One region of the Pseudomonas sp. SG20056 genome, then DNA from elsewhere that is predicted to be linked to it. Evidence: predicted binding sites of a transcription regulator. Region 1 holds the regulator's gene; the other holds the start of a gene.

Region 1 (3,406 bases):
GCGGAATGGCAATACCATTACCGAAACCGGTCGAGCCGAGTTTTTCTCGGGCAATCAGGCTTTCGAAGATGTCTTGGCCATCCAGGTCAGGCAGCTCGCGCGCCACCAGGTTGGCAATCTGTTCGAGAACACGTTTTTTGCTGCCGCCCGGCACGTTCACCAGGGAACGGCCGGGGGTCAGGATAGTTTCAAGTCGGATCATAGGAGATAGACGATGTCAGCGGGCCATAGCGCCCTGTTGACGTTCGAGCTGTTTTTCCTTGTGTTTGATGAGTTGTCGGTCGAGTTTATCAGTCAGTAGATCGATGGCTGCGTACATGTCTTCATGCTCGGCATTGGCGACCACTTCGCCGCCAGCAATGTGCAGGGTCGCTTCGATTTTCTGTTTGAGTTTCTCGACCTCCATGGTGACTTGTACATTGGTGATCTTGTCGAAGTGGCGCTCCAATCGGCCGAGTTTTTCGGCGATGTAGTCGCGCAGGGCGTCGGTCACATCCAGCTGGTGTCCACTGATGTTGACTTGCATACCGCTTTCTCCTTGTTGCCGTGTGTAAGAGGCAGGCGAGAGGCCTGCCGCCGGAACACTGTGGCGTGGAAGACTCTGACAAAACGAGCCTGGCACGGTCGCTGATTGCTTGTTGGCAGTATGGCTGCTTTTGCGAAAAGGCGAGGCCTGGGCGTGTTCTATGTGATTCGTTGTCTTCCTTCTTCGTGCCGCCTTAGATCAATCGTTTGCGCTCACTGGAAGGCGCTATTCCGAGGGATTCACGGTACTTGGCGACCGTGCGGCGAGCGACTTGAATGCCCTGTGCCTCCAGTAAACCAGCGATCTTGCTGTCACTCAACGGCTTTTTCGCATTTTCCGCGGCGACCAGTTTTTTGATGATGGCGCGGATTGCCGTGGACGAGCATTCGCCGCCCTCGGAGGTGCTGACGTGGCTGGAGAAGAAGTATTTCAGCTCGTAAATGCCACGCGGGGTGTGCATGAATTTCTGCGTGGTCACCCGCGAGATGGTCGATTCGTGCATGCCCACGGCTTCGGCAATATCGTGCAGCACCAGGGGTTTCATCGCCTCATCGCCGTAATCGAGGAAGCCACGCTGATGTTCGACGATCTGCGTGGCGACCTTCATCAGGGTTTCGTTGCGGCTTTGCAGGCTTTTGATAAACCAGCGCGCTTCTTGCAGCTGGTTACGCATAAAGGTGTTATCGGCGCTGGAATCGGCGCGCTTCACAAAACCGGCGTATTGCGCGTTGACGCGCAGGCGCGGCATGGCTTCCTGATTGAGTTCCACCAGCCAGCGTTCGTTGTGTTTGCGCACGATGACATCGGGCACCACGTATTCCGGCTCGCTGGATTCGATCTGCGAGCCAGGGCGCGGGTTGAGGCTTTGAATCAGGTCGATAACCTGGCGCAGCTCGTCTTCCTTGAGCTTCATACGGCGCATTAGCTGGCTGTAGTCGCGGCTACCGAGCAGGTCGAGGTAGTCGCTGGCCAGGCGCTGGGCTTCACTCAGCCATGGGGTTTTCGCCGGCAGCTGACGGAGCTGCAGAAGCAGGCACTCGCCCAAGTTGCGCGCTGCGATACCGGTGGGCTCGAATTGCTGGATGCGGTGTAAAACGGCTTCGACTTCGTCGAGCTCAATATCCAGTTCCGGGTCGAAGGCCTCGACCACTTCTTCCAGAGTTTCTTCCAGATAGCCCTGTTCGTTGATGCAGTCGATCAGGGTGACGCCGATCAGGCGATCCTTGTCTGACATGGGGGCCAGGTTTAGCTGCCAAAGCAGATGGCTTTGCAGGCTCTCGCCGCTGGAGGTGCGGGTGGTGAAATCCCACTCGTCATCATCGTTGGTGCTGCTGGGCAGACTGCTGGCGCTGGTCTGGTAGATATCTTCCCAGGCGGTATCGACGGGCAGCTCATTGGGAATGCGTTCGCCCCAGTCGCCTTCTTCCAGGTTGTCCACGGTCTGCGTGGCTTCCTGGTAGTTGGTTTCCTGATAGGGCGCTTCGGGCTGTTCGCTGGGGCTGGCGCTTTCTGCGCCATCGGCCATGGGGTCCGAATTGTCGAAGTCATCGCCATCTTCCTGGCGTTCGAGCATCGGGTTGGACTCCAACGCCTCCTGGATCTCTTGTTGCAGATCCAGGGTAGACAGTTGGAGCAGGCGGATGGCCTGTTGCAGCTGCGGTGTCATCGTCAGCTGCTGGCCCATTCTCAGGACTAGCGATGGTTTCATTGCAGACCTTATTTACCGGCGTCTGTGCGCAATCCACTACAGGGCGTTTTCAAAAAGCGCCACTAGGAAGCAAATTATATGCCTGACTTTAAGGGTTTTGCCTAGCCTTGGCTGCAGTCGGCTTGAGAAAAGCTGCGGTTACAGCCGGAACTCATGCCCCAGATACACTTCTTTGACTGTTTGGTTGGCCAGAATGGCCTCGGCATCACCCTCTGCGATCAGCTGGCCATCGCTGACGATATAGGCGGTCTCGCAGATATCCAGGGTCTCGCGCACGTTGTGGTCGGTGATCAATACACCGATACCCTTGGCCTTGAGGTGATGGATGATCTGCTTGATATCGCCCACGGAAATCGGGTCTACGCCGGCGAAGGGCTCGTCGAGCAGGATGAACTTAGGGTTGGTCGCCAGGGCGCGGGCAATTTCCACGCGGCGGCGCTCACCACCGGACAGGCTCATGCCGAGGTTGTCGCGAATATGGCTGATATGGAATTCCTGCAGCAGGCCTTCAAGTTCCTTGCGACGAGCAGCGCCGTCCAGGTCCTTGCGGGTTTCCAGGATGGCCATGATGTTGTCGGCCACGCTGAGCTTGCGGAAAATCGAGGCTTCCTGCGGCAGGTAGCCAATGCCGGCGCGAGCGCGGCCATGCATGGGCTGATGACTGACGTCGAGATCATCGATCATCACTCGACCCTGATCAGCCTGTACCAGGCCGACGATCATGTAGAAACAGGTGGTCTTGCCAGCGCCGTTGGGGCCAAGCAAGCCGACAATCTGCCCGCTGTCGATGCTCAGGCTGACGTCGCGCACGACCTGGCGGCCTTTGTAACTCTTGGCCAGGTGTTGGGCTTTTAATGTGGCCATTATTACTGCGCCTGCTGGTCGGCTGGTTTGTTCTTCGGCTGGATCACCATATCGATGCGCGGGCGTGGCGCAGTGACATTGGTGCCTGTAGCGCGGCCGGCGTTGACGATCTGGCGCTGGGTGTCATAGACGATTTTCTCGCCTTCGAAGGTATTGCCTTCCTGGATCACCTTGGCCTGATCGATCAGGACCACGCGCTCGTTGGCCATAAAGTACTGGATAGTCAGGCCATAGGCCTTGACGATCTGCTTGTCGGCTGACGGCAGTTGTTCGTAATAGGCCGGCTTACCAACGGAGGTAAATACCTC
Region 2 (3,406 bases), 1.2 Mb from region 1:
GTTTCAACCGGAGTAATCCAGTACCGTCCAAACCCGGGTAAGGCCATCGGTAATGACGCAGCCGCTCTGCCCGAGTTGATTATTGCTGTGCAGCGACATCAGATTGGTCATGCCATCCGCCGCATCCGAGCGCTCGCTCAGCCACTGCACACGGCCGCAGTTGGCCGTTTCGATCACATAACTGGCCGCCACGGCAGAGTCCTCGCTCGGCAGCCTGATCACATCCACCACCGTGCCCTGCTCTTCCACGCGTTTTCCGTCGGATACCAGCACCGCCCAGGCCTGCCCGTTCTCAATCACCAGATAGGTGCCATTGGCCCTGGGTTGATCAAGCTGTGGCTGCGCACAACCGGCCAAAAGACCCAACAGCACAATTGTCATCAGCATCTGTTGCATTGTTAGTGACTCCTCTGCAGTGCCTGTGGCCATTGGCTTTGCGGGCAGATGGCGCGAGTGATCGAGTAGGTGCCGGTTAAGGCCATGGGCTTACTATTATCGAATACTGTTTATTTGTACAGTATTTTTCGATTACCCTTGGTCGTGCCATCCAGCCAACCTTGCCACCCGGCAGATCGGGCCCATACAAGGCGTTAACAGGAGTACCCAGATGCTCGACGTACTGCAGTTGAAACACAGCGTAAACCGCATGCCCCTGGAAAAAATCCGGGCCACCGTCAATGAATTGCAGCTTGAAGGCATCGTCACCGAGGGCAAGACGCCGTTTTCCCGGGTGCACTTCAACACCTGTTTTGCCGAGATCGAAGCCTTGCTGCAGCGCGCCGGCTATCACCGCCAACTTGATGTAGTCGGCTATCAGGGCCTGGCCTATGCCATGTTCGACCCTTCGCGCTGGGAAGCGGTGGAGGTGCTGCGCTGGCTCAAGGAGTTTGTCGAGGAAGCTCAGGGCAAATCGTTATCCCGCTAAGGCTGTGGCACGCGATCAATACTTGAGCTAGCCAGCACCAAGGCGAAGCAAAAGCGCTTGGCAGCGGCTTGACCATGCACAGCATTGGCTCAATAAGCCGGCTGGAAGCGTTGCTGATCTGCGGCATGACGCACTGCTACAGCAAGAAAACTCTGCTCTAGCCAACATTCAATACTGCGCTTAAGCCTATGATTTATAGCGTTTAAGCCTGCCAACCTAAGGCTCGTTCGAGCCATTCTCAGCGCGCACTGGCGGTTGTTAGCCGCCGTGCCCCAGTAAAACTGGCAAGCCCCTTGCAGTTGTCCTCACAAGATTCCTGCGCAGCCCACCAACGGCGGTGAGCCGCGGATCACGGACAACGGCGTCCGTCAGGTCCCCTCCTTAGAGGTGGCCTGGCGTACGCCGTTTTTTGTTTCAGCCGTTTTATCGGCCAGAAGGGACAGACCTATGACTGATCGTGATTCGAAAAACCCAAGCCTGCACAGCCGCCGTAATTTCCTGAAAACCTCGATTGCCGTCGCCGGCACCGTCGGCGGTGTCGCCGCCCTTGGCCTCAGTGCACCCGCCTCGCTGCGTAGCGTGGCCTGGGCCGCCGGCTCCGATGCGCCAGAAAAGGCGGCGCTGAAAGTCGGCTTTATCCCACTGACTGATTGCGCATCAGTAGTCGTCGCCGCGACTCAGGGCTTTGGCGAGAAATACGGCCTGACCATCACCCCGAGCAAGGAAGCCTCCTGGGCTGGAGTGCGTGACAAGCTGAATACTGGCGAACTGGATGCCGCCCACGTGCTGTACGGCATGATGTACGGCGCACAACTGGGTATCGCCGGGCCGCAGAAGGATATGGCCGTACTGATGGGTCTGAACCAGAACGGCCAGGCCATCACCCTATCCAAGCAGCTCAAGGAAGCCGGCGTCACCAACGGTGCGCAACTGGCCGAGCATGTAAAAAAAGGCGGCAACCCGCTGACCTTCGCCCAGACCTTCCCCACCGGCACCCACGCCATGTGGCTGTATTACTGGCTGGCAAGCCTGGGCATCAACCCGATGAGCGATGTGAAAACCATCGTCGTGCCACCACCGCAGATGGTCGCCAATATGCGTGTCGGCAATATGGACGGTTTCTGCGTCGGCGAGCCCTGGGGCGCGCGAGCGATTGCCGACAAGATCGGTTTCACCGCCGTGACCAGCCAGCAGATCTGGCCGGATCACCCGGAAAAGGTCCTCGGCACCACCCGCACCTTTATCGAGCAGTACCCAAACGCAGCCCGCGCGCTGATCATGGCCGTGCTGGAAGCCAGCCAGTTTATCGAGGCCAGCGAGGAAAACCGCAAGAGCACGGCCAAGCTGATTTCCGGCAAGGCTTACGTTAATGCACCGGTCAAAGTGATCGAGCCGCGCTTCCTCAGCCACTACGAGGACGGCCTGGGCAACAGCTGGAAGGACGACCACGCCATGGCCTTCTGCAAAAACGGCACAGTGAACTTCCCGTATCACTCCGACGGCATGTGGTTTATGACCCAGTTCAAGCGCTGGGGCCTGATCAAGGAAGACCCGAACTACGCCGCCGTCGCCGCCGGGGTCAACCAGGTTGCGCTGTACAAGGAAGCCGCCAGTGCGCTGAACATCCCAGTGCCGGCCAGCTCACTGCGCAGCAGCACGCTGATCGACGGCAACGTCTGGAATGGCTCCGACCCGGCTGCCTACGCCAACTCCTTTGCGATTAAAGCCTGATTGGGAGGTTCGTGATGAACGCACCACTGAAAACCCCATTGCCGTTAGCTGCGCCGATCAGCAAAGCGCCACGCCAGGTTCTGCCAGGCGTGGCGGCACTGACCAGTCTGCTCAAGGCGGTTGTGCCGCCATTGCTCGGCATCCTGCTGTTTATCGGCGTGTGGGCGCTGATTGCGACCAAGAGCGAGGGCCTGCCTGGCCCGGTAAGTACCTGGGCGGCGGCGCTGGAGCTGTTTGCCAACCCGTTCTATGACAACGGCCCGAATGACATGGGCATCGGCTGGAACATCCTGCATTCGCTGGGCCGCGTCGGTATCGGCTTTGTTTTGGCGGCGCTGGTGGGCATTCCGCTAGGTTTTGCCATCGGCCGCTTTGCCTTTCTCGCCGGCATGCTCTCGCCGATCATCAGCCTGCTGCGCCCGGTTTCGCCGCTGGCCTGGCTGCCTATCGGCCTGCTGGTGTTCGAAGCGGCTGGCCCGGCGTCGATCTGGGTGATTTTTATCAGCTCGATCTGGCCGATCATCCTCAACACCGCTGCTGGCGTGGCCAGCGTGCCGCAGGATTACCTGAACGTGGCGCGGGTGCTCAAGCTGTCGGAGTTCAAGGTGCTCACCCGCATCCTCTTCCCCGCCGTACTGCCGCATCTGATGACCGGCATCCGCCTGGCCATTGGCGTGGCCTGGCTGGTGATCGTCGCCGCCGAGATGCTTACCGGCGGTACCGGCCTGGGCTTCTGGGTGTGGGATGAGT

Evidence for each region. Region 1 encodes sigma-54, which starts transcription at its own class of promoters, with help from an activator protein. Its sites were predicted from a motif close to ANTGGCATNNANNTTGCTNT; they were not measured.
Region 2: a site for sigma-54 is predicted at 1,206-1,225, ahead of RHP75_RS09830 (CmpA/NrtA family ABC transporter substrate-binding protein). Genes of this name have one in related genera too.

The regions. Positions count from the first base shown of each region.
Region 1 is NZ_CP134499.1:833,897-837,302, forward strand. Features, by position in the region: gene ptsN (PTS IIA-like nitrogen regulatory protein PtsN) at 1-202, opposite strand, end outside; gene hpf (ribosome hibernation-promoting factor, HPF/YfiA family) at 218-526, opposite strand; gene RHP75_RS04015 (RNA polymerase factor sigma-54) at 720-2,234, opposite strand; gene lptB (LPS export ABC transporter ATP-binding protein) at 2,373-3,098, opposite strand; gene lptA (lipopolysaccharide transport periplasmic protein LptA) at 3,101-3,406, opposite strand, start outside.
Region 2 is NZ_CP134499.1:2,040,054-2,043,459, reverse strand. Features, by position in the region: gene RHP75_RS09840 (hypothetical protein) at 4-396, opposite strand; gene RHP75_RS09835 (transcriptional regulator) at 608-925, shown strand; gene RHP75_RS09830 (CmpA/NrtA family ABC transporter substrate-binding protein) at 1,373-2,656, shown strand; gene ntrB (nitrate ABC transporter permease) at 2,671-3,406, shown strand, end outside.